2 regions of the Nocardia sp. KT25-26 genome follow, and region 1 is predicted to be linked to the other one. Evidence: riboswitches for the same ligand, from Rfam matches in the RefSeq annotation. Region 1 holds a riboswitch; the other holds the start of a gene.
The links. A riboswitch is a leader RNA that binds a small molecule or an ion and turns the genes downstream of it on or off. The one in region 1 is predicted to bind cobalamin.

Region 1 (7,032 bases):
CTCTCTGCGGCCGGGCTGGGCGATGTCGGTGCGGTGTTCGGCGTCGGCCGGCCGGAGTGGGCCGGGGTCACCGGCGCTCAGATGCTCACCGAGGTGCGCCGGCTGCTCACCGAGGCGGGTTTCGGGATCGGCAATGCCGCGGTGCAGATCATCGGGAACCGGCCCAAGATCGGGCCGCGCCGCGCCGAAGCTCAGCAGGTGTTGAGCGAACTGCTGGGAGCGCCCGTTTCGGTATCGGGCACGACCAGTGACGGGCTCGGACTCACCGGGCGTGGTGAAGGCATCGCCGCCTTCGCCACGGCACTGCTGCTGCCCGGAACCTGAGCCGTCGGCGAGCTACACCAGGTTGAACGGTTCCGGCGCGCTGCTGATCGCGCCCAGGCTCGCCACCACGGTGTACGCCCCGGCGGGCACCGGCAGCCGCTCACCGGCGCATTCGGGCTGCGAGGTGGTGCCGGACCAGGTGACGGTGAAGGCCGCCTGTTCGCCGGGCTGCAGGGTGCGCATATCGGGCTCCCCGTCCGGGTAGCAGTCGCTGCTCGACCAGAGCCGACGCTGACCGTCGATGGTGTACACCGCCGCCTGCTGCAGCCCGGAACCGGTGTCACGCACACACGGCGCCGAGGAGATGTTGGTGACCACGATGTCGAACACCGGCTCGGCGCCCACCCGGTAGCTCGGCTGGGCCGGACTCACCTTCAGGGCGAGCGACTGGTCGGTGCACTGTTCGTGCACAGCCGGTTCCGGTTCGGCCGAGGTGGTGGTCGTGGTTTCGGCACCGGCAGTGGTGCTCGTGGCCTCCTCGGTCGGCTCGGCCGCGGTGCTCGAGGTGGTCGCGCTCGTCGACGCGGCCGCCACCGCACCGTCGTCCGCACCACCGGAGCCCCCGCCGCGGGACACCATGACCGCCAGCCAGACGATCACGACGACGGCCAGGACGAGGACGCCGATGGCGAGTGCGCGACGGCGCCAGTAGATCTGCGGAGGCAGCGGTCCAGTCGGTTCCAGCACGCTTCAACGGTAAGCGCACCACGACGAAGTGCGCTCGAGCACCTCGGCGTGTCGAGTCTCAGGCGGCCTCGCCGACGTCGCCGACCACGCTGCGCAACTGTGCCCGCCCGTCGGCGAGCTGATAGGTGACCGACGCGATGGCGCACCGTCCCGCCCGCACTCGCTCGGCGATCGTCGTGGACCGTTCCATCAGCAACCGGCTGGTCTCCTCGACATGCCGGGCTTCCAGTTCGTCCACGCCGGTGAGGCCGTCGCGGCGGCCGAGCAGGATGGACGGGGTGACCCGCTCGACGATGCTGCGGATGTGCCCACCGGGCACCTCACCGCCGTCGAGGGCGTTGATCGTGGCCTTGACGGCTCCGCAGCTGTCGTGGCCGAGTACCACGATCAGCGGTGAGTTCAGTACCTCGACCCCGAACTCGATGGAGCCGAGCACCGATTCGTCGATGACATGTCCGGCGGTCCGCACCACGAACATATCGCCGAGGCCCTGATCGAAGATCAGCTCGGCGGCCACTCGCGAATCGCCACAGCCGAACAGGATGGCATGCGGATGCTGGCCCCCGACGAGCTTGGCTCGGTCGGCGGCGCCCTGACTAGGATGCAGCAGCGTGCCGTTGACGAAGCGCTCATTGCCCTCGCGGAGGGACTTCCAGGCACTTATCGGATTGGAACCAGGCATACCGACCATTGTGCACATCGAAGGGGACTACCAGCGAGTTCACTTCGTTACGGGTCCGAAAATGTCATCTGACGGTGACGCCGCCGGCACGGTGAGGTCGATCGAACGTAGTGGGAGAAATGCGAAGCGAGACCGCGATCGACCCCGGGGTGCTGGTCGACTGGTACGGCCGAACCGCCCGTGACCTGCCGTGGCGGCGACCGGAGGCGACCGCCTGGCACATCCTGATGAGCGAGATCATGCTGCAGCAGACCCCGGTGGCCCGGGTGGAGCCGATCTGGCGGGAATGGGTACGGCGCTGGCCGGTGCCGTCGGCAATGGCTGCATCCCCACAAGGTGAGGTCCTGCGGGCGTGGGGCAAGCTGGGCTATCCCCGGCGGGCACTGCGCCTGCACGAATGCGCCCGGGTGCTGGCCACCGAGCACGGCGATCAGGTGCCCGACGACGTCGAGGTCCTGCTGGGACTGCCCGGTATCGGGGACTACACCGCTCGCGCGGTCGCCTGCTTCGCCTACGGGCAGCGGGTACCGGTGGTCGATACGAATGTCCGCCGAGTCGTGGCCCGGGCGGTACACGGCCGCGGCGAGGCGGGCAATCCGGCCGCCCGTGATCTCCGGGAGACCGAGGCACTGCTGCCCGCGGACGTGCCGACCGCAGCCCGCTTCTCGGCGGCGCTGATGGAGCTGGGCGCGACGGTCTGCACCGCCCGCACCCCCGACTGCGCCGGGTGTCCGCTGCCCAGCTGTGCCTGGGTGGCCGCCGGGAAACCGGTCGCACCGACGACGCGGCGCACGCAGAAGTACGAGGGCACCGACCGGCAGGCCCGGGGCCGACTGCTGGACGTGCTGCGCGACGCCCACGGGCCGGTGGAGCGGGTCCGGCTGGATCTGGCCTGGACCCGCGATCCCGGCCAGCGGGACCGCGCACTGGATTCCCTGCTGGTCGACGGGCTGATCGAGCAGACCGACGACGGCCTGTTCGCCTTGGCGGGCGAAGGATCCGCCTGACCCGCCATCAGCCGAGCACCTTCCGCAGGAAGGCGCCGACGGACTCGCGGTAACGCTCCGGCTGCTCGTCGTGCACCAGATGCCCGGCCCCGGCGACCCACACGTATTCGGCGTCCGGATGCATTCGCGCCATCTCCCGCATCTGCCCCGGCGGGGTGATGGTGTGCTCGCCCTCCAGCAGCAACGCCGGGACGGTGAGCGACCGCCATTCGGACCAGAAGTCCCGGACGCCCCACTCCTCGGAGATGTCGCGGAAGGTGTCCACCGAACCGTGCAGCCGGTACCCGTCCGGCCCGGCGGCGAAGGCCCGCACGAAATAGCGGCCGGCAATCGGCCCGAAGTAGTCCAGCACGGCCCGCTCGTCGGGGAACGGCTGCGGCCAGGCGTGCATCATCGCCGCCCAATGCGCGGCCGTGCGGCCGGTGAAATCCGGGGCGATGTCCTCCACGACCAGTGCGCGGACCCGGTCCGGGTGGGCGGCGGCGTACACCCATCCGTGCAATGCCCCCATCGAATGCCCGACCAGCACCGCGGGTTCGGCAATGGCTTCGGTGGCCGCGGCCAGGTCCGCCACGAACGCCTCGGTGGTGAGTTCGGCCGGTGGCCGGCGGCCGTGTCCGGCGGCGTCGAAGGTGTAGACGTGGCCGAAGCCGCGGAACCAGTCCAGATGATCACTCCAGGTGCGCGCACTGCCCATCAATCCGTGCAGCAGCAGGATCGGACTGCCCGCACCACCCTCGTCGTACAACACCCGCCCGATTGTGCCCGCAGCGCCGGTCCCCCGGCACATCACTACAGTTCGGTTATGGCTGTTGTGAAGATCAATGCGATCGAGATCCCGGAGGGCGCAGGCCCCGAACTGGAGAAGCGGTTCGCCGCCCGCGCGCACGCGGTGGAGAACTCGCCGGGCTTCCTCGGCTTCCAATTGCTCCGCCCGGTGGCCGGCGACGACCGGTATTTCGTGGTGACGCAGTGGGATTCGGAGGAGTCGTTCGCCGCCTGGCGCGACGGCCCGGCCCGCGCCGCACACGCCGGGCAGGGCGGCGAGGGCGAGCGGCCGAAGCCGGTGTCCACCGGGGCATCCCTGCTGGAGTTCGAGGTGGTCCTGGACGTCCCCGCGAAGCCCTGACCGGCCTGGATACTGCGCACCCTGTTGACGACGGCGGCTGGGCCTGTCACAGTTCTGAGGTAATTGTGCGAGGGTGTGCGGGAATTCCGGTGTGAGTCCGGAGCGGTCGCGCCACTGTAATCCACGTACCGGTTCCCCGGTGCCGGAGAGCCAGATACCGGCACCTTCGCGCCCGACCACTCGACCGGGACGCGCATCCCGGGAGGAGGACCCGAATGGCCATCGCACATTCGCCCAGCCGCTCCGCCGGACTGGATCAATTGAGCACTGTGCTCATCACAGTGGGTGTCGTACTGCTCGCCCTGCTGACGCTCTACCTGGTCGGTTTCGACCAGGGCGCGGTCTCCCGTACCGGGATGTTCATGCATGAGCTGATGCACGACGGGCGACACCTGCTGGGGGTTCCGTGCCACTGACGGGAACCCTGCGTACCCTCCTGCTGCGCGGCCTGCTGGCCGGCCTCATCGCCGGTCTGCTGGCCGCGACAGTGGGATTCTTCGTCGGCGAGCCGCATATCGAGGCCGCCATCGCACTGGAGGAAGCTGCCGCACCGGAGTCCGGTGGCCACAGCCACGGCGCCGGGGAATCGTCCGGACACAGTCACGGCGACGAGGAGGAGCCGCTGGTCAGCCGCTCCGGGCAGAAGTTCGGGCTGTTCCTCGGGCTCGGCCTGTCCGGGATGGCGTTCGGTGCATTGTTCGCGCTGGCCGCGAACCTGGCCCGGCGGCACACCGATCTCGCCGCACAGCGATTGTCGGTGGGCCTGGCCGTAGTCGGCTGGACGGCGATCGTCGCGGTGCCGTTCTTCAAATACCCGGCCAACCCGCCCGCGGTGGGTGATCCGGAGACGATCAACGACCGCACCTGGCTGTGGGTCGCCGCCGTGCTGCTCGGACTGGTCGCGGTCGGCGCAGCGGTCCTGGTCCACCGGGCACTCGCGGCCCAGTTCGAGTCACTGCGCTGGTCGGGCGCCCTGGGGGCGTTCCTGGTCGTCGTGACGCTCGGCTACGTGCTGCTCCCGGGCGTGGACGAAGTATCCGCCGACTTCCCGGCGAGCCTGCTCTGGCAGTTCCGGGTGGCCTCGCTGGCACAGGCCACCACGCTGTGGGCCGCCCTCGGCCTGAGTTTCGCAGTCCTGACCCAGCTCACCCAGCGAAGGGCCGCGGACCCGGCCACCGTGCCTGCCTAGATCCGGCCCGGTACCCCGGTATCGAGCCGAACTGCTACCCGCGGGTGATTCGGTCCGCGCTGCCGGGCAGCCATCGTCGAAGTCATGATCTCCTTCGCGCCACCGGCTTCCGCTATGGCACCGACCGTCGCCGGACCGATCCCGAGACCCCGGCCGGTCTCGCTCGCCTACTTCGCGATCCTCACCGCGCTCGGCGCGGGTGTCGTCGAGACATTGCTCCGGACTGCCCGGGACGGCGGCGCGTTCACCGACCGGCTGCCCGGCCTGCTGTTGCGGGTGGCGATCTACCTGGTGGTTGCGGCTGTCGCGATTCGGATGGCCGCCGGGGGCCGCACCGCTCGAAGGGCGCTCACCCTGGGACTCGGAGTCGTCGGCACCGCTTCGCTGACCGTCGAACCGCTCGCGGTGCTGTTGTCCGCGCAACGGCTCCGCGACCCGTTCCTGGAGCTGTCCGGATACTCGGCGGTGCTCGTCGGCTGCCGGGTGGTGCACATCCTGGCGGTGCTGGTTGCGGTCGCGGCGATGTACGCCCCCGGCGCTCGCGGGCACTTCCGGCGCCGATGAGGACCCGGACGCCACGATGCCCTGCCGCATACGGCGGCAGGGCATCGGAATGTCTCGACCGGGCGGGTCAGACCAATGCGGCGTCGAGCTCGATCTCGCCCACTCCGGCGAGCGCCTTGCTGATCGGGCAGCCGTCCTTGGCCGCGGTGGCGGCGGCGAAGAAGCCCTCATCGGTGAGACCCGGTGCAACCACCCGGACGGTCAGTTTGATCTTGCCGATCCGGAATCCACCGGCCGGGTCCGGGCCCAGCGTCACATCGGCCGTGACATCCAGACTCTCCGGCGTGCCACCGGCATTCGCGATCTCGTTGGACAGCGCCATCGAGTAGCAGGAGGCGTGCGAGGCCGCCAGCAGCTCCTCGGGGCTGGTGGTGCCGCCGGCCTCGTCGGCCGTGCGCTTCGGGAACGACACGTCGTACTTGCCGACGCTGGAGCTCACGAGTTCGACCTGGCCGGAACCGTCCTGCAGGCCACCGGCCCAGAGGGTGCGCGCGGTACGTGTGGGCATCGCGATCCTTTCGTTTCGAGGGTGGAAGTGCTCGGGTTCGAACCTACTCGCCCGCGACGACGGCGGAAGTCCGCTCGTCGAGCCGTTCCAGGATCCCGGGCCAGACCTGCTCATGCAGGTCCCGCACTGCGGCGGTGGGGAACCCGGCATGCCGCAGCCGCAGTCGGATTCCCCTGGGCTGCTTGAGCAGGTCCACGGTCACCACCGTCTCCACGCCTTCGGTGGCGGTGGTGACCCAGGTGAACTCGACGAGCCGGTTCGGCTCCAGCCGCAGCGTCCGGCCGTAGTGCGGATTCCGCTTGCCCTCGAATTCGGTTTCGAAGTACAGCGGTTCGTTGACAGCGGGGCGCATCAGCACCGAATCGGGCGCCGCCAGCCACAGGTCGAGACCCTGCGTCCAGGCCGCATACAGCAGGCTCGGCGACGCCTTCATCACTCGTTCCACGGTGAGTTCATGTGGCCGAGCGGACAGATCCGGGATACGAACGGGCTGGTCCATCACCGGAGTTTACCCACTGCCACCGCTGGTTCCGGCGTTAGGCTGTCATGCGTGAAGGCGCCTGGCAACCGGTTGTTCGGACCGATCGATTCGGTTCGCCGCTCGCTCCTGCTCGATCTCGGCCCGGCCGTGGTCGTCGCGGTCGTCCAGGTGCTGGGTGGCCGGGCCGCGAACCTGCATCAGGACGGGGTCCGGTCCCTGGACCTGCTCGGTTACGCGCTGCTGCTGGCCGGTCCGGTCGCGCTGATCGCCCGGCGGCGGTGGCCGGAACCGGTGCTGCTGATCAGCTTCGCGGCCTGCGCGGCCTATGTCAGCCTCGGCTACGGGTACGGGCCGATCTTCGTTTCCCTGATCATCGCCTTCCTCACCGCCGGTTCCCGTGGCTCCCGATGGCTCACCTATCCGCTGGTCGTGATCGGCTTCCTCGGCCTGGTCTGGCCGCT
Region 2 (7,032 bases), 890 kb from region 1:
CGCCTTGGCGACCGCGGACGCGGCACCGGTCTCGGTGAGCACCAGGTTGAACGGTGCGGAACGGCCGCGCCGGTCGGCCTTGTGGTAGTTGTCCAGCAGGTTCTGGTCGTTGGTGAACGAGTGCACCGTCTCCACGTGGCCGCGGGTGATGCCGAATTCGTCGTCCATGGCCTTCAGCGGCGGCACGATCGCGTTGGTCGTACAGGAGGCGCAGGAGAAGATCTGTCGGTTCAGGTCCTGATCGCGGTGGTTGACGCCGTGCACGATATTCGGGATGTCGCCCTTACCGGGCGCGGTGAGCACGACCTTGGTAATGCCGGGGCGCAGGTGCTGCGACAGTCCGTCGTGATCACGCCACCGGCCCGTGTTGTCGATCAGGATCGCGTTGTCGATGCCGTAGGCGGTGTAGTCGACGCTCGCCGGGTCGTCGCTGTAGATGAACTTGATGACGTTGCCGTTGGCGATGAGGGTGTCGTTGTCGGTATCGACCTTGATGGTGCCGTTGAACTGGCCGTGCACCGAATCTCGGCGCAGCAGCGAGGCACGTTTGACCAGGTCGTCGGCACCACCGCGACGCACCACCACGGCCCGCAGGTTCAGGCCGTTCCCCGAGCCGACCTTCTCGATGAGCAGCCGGGCGACGAGCCGGCCGATCCGGCCGAAGCCGTAGAGGACGACATCACGCGGTCCCTGCGGCTGCGTCTTGTTGCCGTTCGTCACCTCGGCCAGGATGTCGGCGGTGAACTCGGGAATCGAGAGGCCACGGTCATCGGCGCGATAGGCGGTGACCATCTGACCGAGGTCGATCTTGCACGGCCCCAGATCCAGCTCGGTGAGGGCCTCCAGGATCGGCAGGGTCTCGTGCACCGACAATTCTTCGCCCTCGATCTGGCGGGCGAACCGGTGGGTGCGCAGGATGCTGATCACCGACTTGTTCACCAGCGACCGGCTGTGCAGCAGGACCGTCACACCCTTCTCGCGATACAACCTGCCGATGGCGGGGATCATCGCCTCAGCGGCGGCTTCCTGGGTGTTCCAGCGGTCGAGTTGCTCGGTGGTCAAGGCGGATCCTCGGGATTCCTCGAAGTGGTGGCCGTATCGATACCGATGCTAACGACGCCCGCGATATCACCGAACCCGGCTACCCCCTTGTGAGATCCCCGCCTCGTGCCGCCGGCGGTGCGGCGTCGCGGTCGCGACCTTGCATCCAGGTGTGCGACCGTGCATCACCGGCGATGCAAGATGGCGCATCTGGATGCAAGGTCGGCTCGGCGCAGGCGGCGGGCACACCGGCCGCCACCACCCTGCTGCCCTGTCCTACGTCGGCGGTCAACTGTCCAGGTGGCGGAGCGTGGTCGGCGGGATGTAGTCACCGACCGGGGTGCGGTGCCACCATGCGTGGCTGCGGCGCAGTTCGCGGGGCGTGGTGAAGCGATAGCGGTACAGGCGGGCCCGGACGAAGGTCGGCGGTGCTCCGGGGAAGGGGTTGCGCCGGAGCAGGCGCAGGGTAGCGGGGTCGTTCTCGAGCAGCCGGACGACGAGGGGTTCCAGCCATCCGCGGGCGTAGGCCGGCGAGATGGCGGCGAACCACATCAGCCAGTCCAGGCGCAGGTGGTAGGGCGCCCACTGGCGGGGTAGCCGTCGGGGGTCGCCCGGTTTGCCCTTCAGCTCGTATTCCTGCCATCGGGTGTTCCGGGTGAGGACGGGGTCGTCGGTGCCTTCCAGGACCACCTCCCACCGTTCCCGTTCGACGCTGCCGAACGCTCCGTAGCTGTTGACCAGGTGCAGCGAGTCGTAGGAGGTGTTCATCCGCTGTCGCCGGGACAGCAGGTTCCGCGCGGGCCGGTAGCTCAGCACCACAATCAGCGCGGTCACCGCGATCACCGGCACGGTGAACCACACCGGTGGTGCGGGCAGGGCCGGTGCGGCAACCACCCACGAGACGTCGACGACGCTGGTGGCAAGGACGATGGTGAGCCAGTTCAGCCAGGCGAAGTTGCCGGACAGGACCAGCCACAGCTGGGTGGCGATGATGATCAGCGCCGCCACGCTCGCGACCGGCTGCGGTGCGAACAACCCGAACGGGACCACCAGCTGGGTGAAATGGTTGGCCGCCACCTCTGCGCGGTGCACCGGCCGCGGCAGGTTGTGGAAGAACCAGCTCAGCGGCCCGGGCATCGGCTGGGTCTCGTGGTGGTAGTAGAGGCAGGTCAGGTCACGCCAGCAGCGGTCGCCGCGGAGCTTGATCAGCCCGGCGCCGAATTCCACCCGGAACAGCAGCCAGCGCAGGGCCAGCAGGATCAGGATCGGTGGGGCGGTGTCGTCGTTGCCCAGGAAGATCGCCAGGAATCCGGCCTCCAGCAGCAGCGATTCCCAGCCGAACGAATACCAGGTCTGGCCCACGTTCACGATCGAGAGGTACAGCGCCCACAGCACGGTCCACAGCAGCATCGCCGCCCACAGCGGCACCAGGTCACCGAGTCCCGCGATCAGCGCGGCCGACAGCACCACCCCGGACCAGCAGATCACCGCGAAGAACCGGTCCGAATAGTGCCATCGGAAGATGCTCGGCGCCCGGCGCCATCCGGTCCGTGCCAGGAACCGGGGAATCGGGGTGAGGCCGTGCGCTCCGAGCAGTGCCCGGAACTGCCTGGCCGCCGCCAGGAAGGCGACCAGATACACTGCCGCCAGGCCGTGTTGGAAGACCTGCCGACTCAGCCAGTATTCGGGTGCCGTGAACCATTCCATCCCGGTCGCACCTCCCGACCGCGGGAATCAGCTACTCAGCTCTCCGCTTCGAGTATCTCAGCCCGGGATGTCCGATACGACCGTTTCGTCGAGTGTGGCGGCCCGGCTGCAGTCATGCCTTGGTACTCTCCCCGGGTCGTGGTGTTCGGGAAACCGGTGTGGAACCGGTGCGGCCCTCGCCACTGTGATCGGGAGCGGAGCAGCGTCCCGGACGACGTCCGGAACCACTGAGGCCGGCAGGCCTCGGGAAGGTAGCTGCACCGCACGACATCCCGTCAGCCAGGAGACCGGCCACGGCGTAGCACCCGCTCCACGAGGATCTGGAAGGCGGTCACCTGTGACCATGTCTGTTTCCGCGCGCCTGCGTATCGGCGCCGTCATCGCCTGTTCGGCCGTTCTGGCCGGTTGTGGCGTCCGAACCGAACCGGCTGCGAGCAGTGCCGTGTCGGCCACCCGCACGAACTGCGGGATCGAGATCGCAGTACCCGAACCGCCGCAGCGAATCTACGCGGCCTATCAGCCGTCGATCGAGATCGCGCATGCGCTCGGCGTCACCGACCGGCTCGCCGGGACGGCGTTCCTGGATTCGGCGGTACTACCCGAGTACCGGGATGCCCAGGCCGAGATGGACTATGTGGAGAAGCTGCCCAGCCGCGACGAGATGCTCGCGAAGAAACCCGATTTCGTCCTTTCCGGATACAACGGTGTCTTCGCCGAGTCCATGCAGCAGAGCGTCGGGACCCGGGCGAGCCTGCACGAACTGGGTGTGCAGACCTGGATTCTGAGCCCGCTGTGCCCGAGCGAGGACGGCCTGTCCGACGAGGCCATCGACCCGGCGACCGTCCGCTTCGACAATGTGTACGCCGACCTGGCCGACCTCGGCGCCCTGTGGGGCGTGTCCGAGCGCGCCGACGAGGTGGTCGAGGATCTGCGCACCCGCATCGAAGCGGTGCGCACGACCGTCGAAGGCGCCGAACGGCCGCGGGTGGCTGTCGTCTCGGTCAAGGACGACGGTTCGTACACCGTCGCCGGTGGCACCGACTTCGTCACCCGAATCATCGATGCCGCCGGCGGCACGAATCTCTTCGCCGATCTCACCCAGCGTCGCAATGTCCCGATCGGCGCGGAGGAGATCATCGCCCGCGACCCGGACGTCATCCTGACCAGCCTGTGCTGCGATGCGAGCTACACCCGAGCCGACGGGCAGCCCGAGGCCGACCGGCTCCTCGCCGACCCGGCGTTCGCCAACCTGACCGCCGTCCGCAACGGCGACGTGTACCCGTTCCTGTTCGCCGACCGGGCCGCCGGTGTCCGGATCGCGCACGCCACCGAACTGGTGGCCGAACTGATCCACCCGGATCTGTTCGACTGATGAACCGCAGCTTCCGCGGCTCGGGGCTGATCGTCGCCGGTGCCGGGCTCGCCGTGGTGTGCGTGGGCTCGCTGCTGGTCGGGTCCTATCCGGTCACCCTCGACCAGGCCCTGTCGGCATTCACCGATTTCCAGGGGACCGACACCGACCGCATCGTCCGCTACATCCGGCTGCCGCGCACCCTGGCCGGTCTGCTGGCCGGGATCGCGCTCGCCCTCGCCGGTGCCGTCATGCAGGGCCTGACCCGCAACCCGCTTGCCGGGCCCGGCCTGCTCGGCATCAACTCCGGCGCGTCCCTCGCCATCGTCGTCGCCATGGGCACCCTCGGACTCGCCGCACCGAGCGGGTTCGTCTGGTTCGCCTTCCTCGGTGCGGCGGTCGCCGCGTTGTTCGTGTACACGCTCGGGTCGCTGGGATTCGGTGGTGCGACACCGGTGAAGTTGGCGCTGGCCGGCGCCGCATTCGCCGCGCTGTGCTCGTCGATCACCACGGCGATCACGCTGCTGGACCGGTCCACTTTCGACGACTTCCGGTACTGGGTGGTCGGATCGCTCACCCGAGCCGAACTCGGCGACGTGGTGGCGATGGTGCCTTTCGTCGGTGCCGGCGCGTTGCTTGCGGTAGCGGTCTCACGGACGCTGAACACGCTGGCGATGGGCGACGATATGGCCCGCACGCTCGGTGCCCGCCTCGTCGCGGTGCGGGCCGCCGGTGCGGCGAGTGTGGTGCTGCTGGCCGGGGCCGCGGTAGCCGTCGCCGGTCCGGTTGCCTTCATCGGGCTGGTGATTCCGCATATCGCCCGGATGCTCGCCGGACACGACTACCGGTGGATCCTGGCCTGGTGTGTCGTGCTCGGGCCGGGTCTGCTGCTGCTCGCCGATATCGTCGGGCGGGTGGCGGCGCGGCCGCAGGAGGTCCAGGTCGGCATCGTCACCGCGCTCGCCGGTGCGCCGTTCTTCCTCTACCTGGTCCGCAACCGGAAGGTGGCGGCGCTGTGACTGCCACGCGTGACACCGTGCTGCCCACCGGGACGCTCCTGGTGCGTTCGCCGCGCCGCGGCGTCGCGTTCCGGGTCCGGCGGCGCGCGGTGCTGATCACCGTTCTGCTCGCCGCGGCCGCGCTCGCGGTGGCGGCGTGGTCGCTGACCGTCGGGCACTATCGGCTCACCGTCGCCGATGTGCTCCGGGTACTCGGAGGTGGTGGCACACTCATCGAATACGACGTCGTCGTCGCCGACCGGCTGCCACGCATCCTGACCGGGCTGTGCGTCGGGGCCGCTTTCGCCCTCTCCGGTGCCGTTCTGCAGCGGATCGCGAGGAATCCTCTGGTCAGTCCCGAGATCATCGGCATCAACGCCGGCGCCTCGCTGGGCGCGCTGACGGTGAGCGTGGTACTCGGCGGGGCCGGTCTGGTCCTGGTCGCCGGGGCCGCCGGCGGGGCCGCGGTGGCGATGTTGCTGATCGTCGCCGTGGCCACCGAGGACGGGCTCGACGGGTATCGGCTGGTCCTGGTCGGGATCGGTGTCACGGCGATGCTGTCGGCGGCGATCTCGTTCCTGCTGACCCGGGCGAGCGTGTACGAGGCGCATACCGCCGCCATGTGGCTGACCGGAAGTCTGGCCAACCGCAGCTGGCTGCACGTCGGTTTCGGGGTGGCGGCGGTAGCCCTGGTGGCGCCACCGCTGCTGGTGGTCGCCCGCACCCTTCCGGTGCTGGAACTGGGTGACGATCTCGCGGCCACGCTGTCCGGCCGGCGCGGTCCGCATCGGGGCACGCTGATCGTGCTCGCCGCCGCGGCGGCCGCGTTCGCCACCGCTGCCGCGGGACCGATCGCATTCGTCGCCCTGGTCGCTCCGCAGATCGTCCGGCGCCTGCTCGGTGAACGGGGTGCCGGGCTCGCCCCGGCCGCCGCCGCGGGCGCGCTGCTGGTGGTGTCGGCCGATCTGGCCGCGCGCCGCCTGTTCCCGGCCGAACTGCCGGTCGGGGTGGTGACCGCGATTCTCGGTGCGCCGGTTCTCGTCTATCTCCTCGCCCGCGCAACAAGGATCGGACACGCCGGATGACCGCTCATCTCACCACTTCCGCCCTGAGCCTCGGCTACGGCGACCGCACGGTGATCACCGAGGCCACCGTGGATTTCCCGCCGGGCGAGCTGACCGTCATCGTCGGCCGCAACGGCTGCGGTAAATCGACACTGCTGCGCGGGCTGGCCCGCCTCGTCCGCCCCGCATCGGGTGCGGTGCTGCTCGACGGAGCCGATATCGCCGACCTGCCCGCCCGGACGCTGGCCCGGCGGCTCGGGATGCTGCCACAGCAGCCCCAGGCGCCGGACGGGATCACCGTCGCCGAGCTCATCGGCCGCGGCCGGCACCCGCACCAACGGTGGTTCCGGCAGTGGTCCGACGCCGACGAGACCGCCGTTCGGCATGCCATGACGGTGACCGGCACCCTCGACCTGGCCGACCGTACCGTCGACGAGCTCTCCGGCGGCCAGAAACAGCGGGTGTGGATCGCGCTGGCCATCGCCCAGGACGCGGAGGTGATGCTGCTCGACGAGCCGACCACCTTCCTCGATCTGGCCCATCAGCTCGACATCCTCGAGGTGTTGCGGAACCTGCTGCCCCGCACCATCATCGCCGTTCTGCACGACCTGAACCTGGCCGCCCGCTACGCCGACCGGCTCGTCGCCGTCGAGGACGGCCGGGTGGTCGCGCACGGGACACCCGCCGAGATCGTCCGGCCGGAGTTGGTGGCCCAGGTGTTCGGAGTGGCGTGCACCGTGATCGACGATCCGGAAACCGGTACGCCGCTGGTCGTTCCCGTAGCGCGGAAGGTGCGCACCGGATGAGTCCGCGGCCGTCCCGTCGCCCGACCGGACATCCGTACCCCAGCGGCACACGAAAGGCGCGAAAC

Region 2: it holds a riboswitch for cobalamin, as region 1 does, so the genes downstream of both, AC1HFH_RS21235 (ABC transporter substrate-binding protein) here and AC1HFH_RS25295 (CbtB domain-containing protein) in region 1, are expected to answer to the same signal.

Annotation. Positions count from the first base shown of each region.
Region 1 is NZ_CM152813.1:5,580,795-5,587,826, forward strand. Features, by position in the region: gene ispF (2-C-methyl-D-erythritol 2,4-cyclodiphosphate synthase) at 1-324, shown strand, start outside; gene AC1HFH_RS25270 (hypothetical protein) at 337-1,011, opposite strand; gene AC1HFH_RS25275 (carbonic anhydrase) at 1,070-1,693, opposite strand; gene AC1HFH_RS25280 (HhH-GPD family protein) at 1,813-2,700, shown strand; gene AC1HFH_RS25285 (alpha/beta fold hydrolase) at 2,708-3,451, opposite strand; gene AC1HFH_RS25290 (antibiotic biosynthesis monooxygenase family protein) at 3,506-3,829, shown strand; cobalamin riboswitch at 3,886-4,009, shown strand; gene AC1HFH_RS25295 (CbtB domain-containing protein) at 4,045-4,245, shown strand; gene AC1HFH_RS25300 (CbtA family protein) at 4,236-5,018, shown strand; gene AC1HFH_RS25305 (hypothetical protein) at 5,103-5,582, shown strand; gene AC1HFH_RS25310 (OsmC family peroxiredoxin) at 5,650-6,090, opposite strand; gene AC1HFH_RS25315 (SRPBCC family protein) at 6,134-6,589, opposite strand; gene AC1HFH_RS25320 (sensor histidine kinase) at 6,641-7,032, shown strand, end outside.
Region 2 is NZ_CM152813.1:4,689,831-4,696,862, reverse strand. Features, by position in the region: gene AC1HFH_RS21245 (glyceraldehyde-3-phosphate dehydrogenase) at 1-1,008, opposite strand, end outside; gene AC1HFH_RS21240 (lipase maturation factor family protein) at 1,330-2,748, opposite strand; cobalamin riboswitch at 2,852-3,058, shown strand; gene AC1HFH_RS21235 (ABC transporter substrate-binding protein) at 3,092-4,120, shown strand; gene AC1HFH_RS21230 (FecCD family ABC transporter permease) at 4,120-5,118, shown strand; gene AC1HFH_RS21225 (FecCD family ABC transporter permease) at 5,115-6,182, shown strand; gene AC1HFH_RS21220 (ABC transporter ATP-binding protein) at 6,179-6,967, shown strand.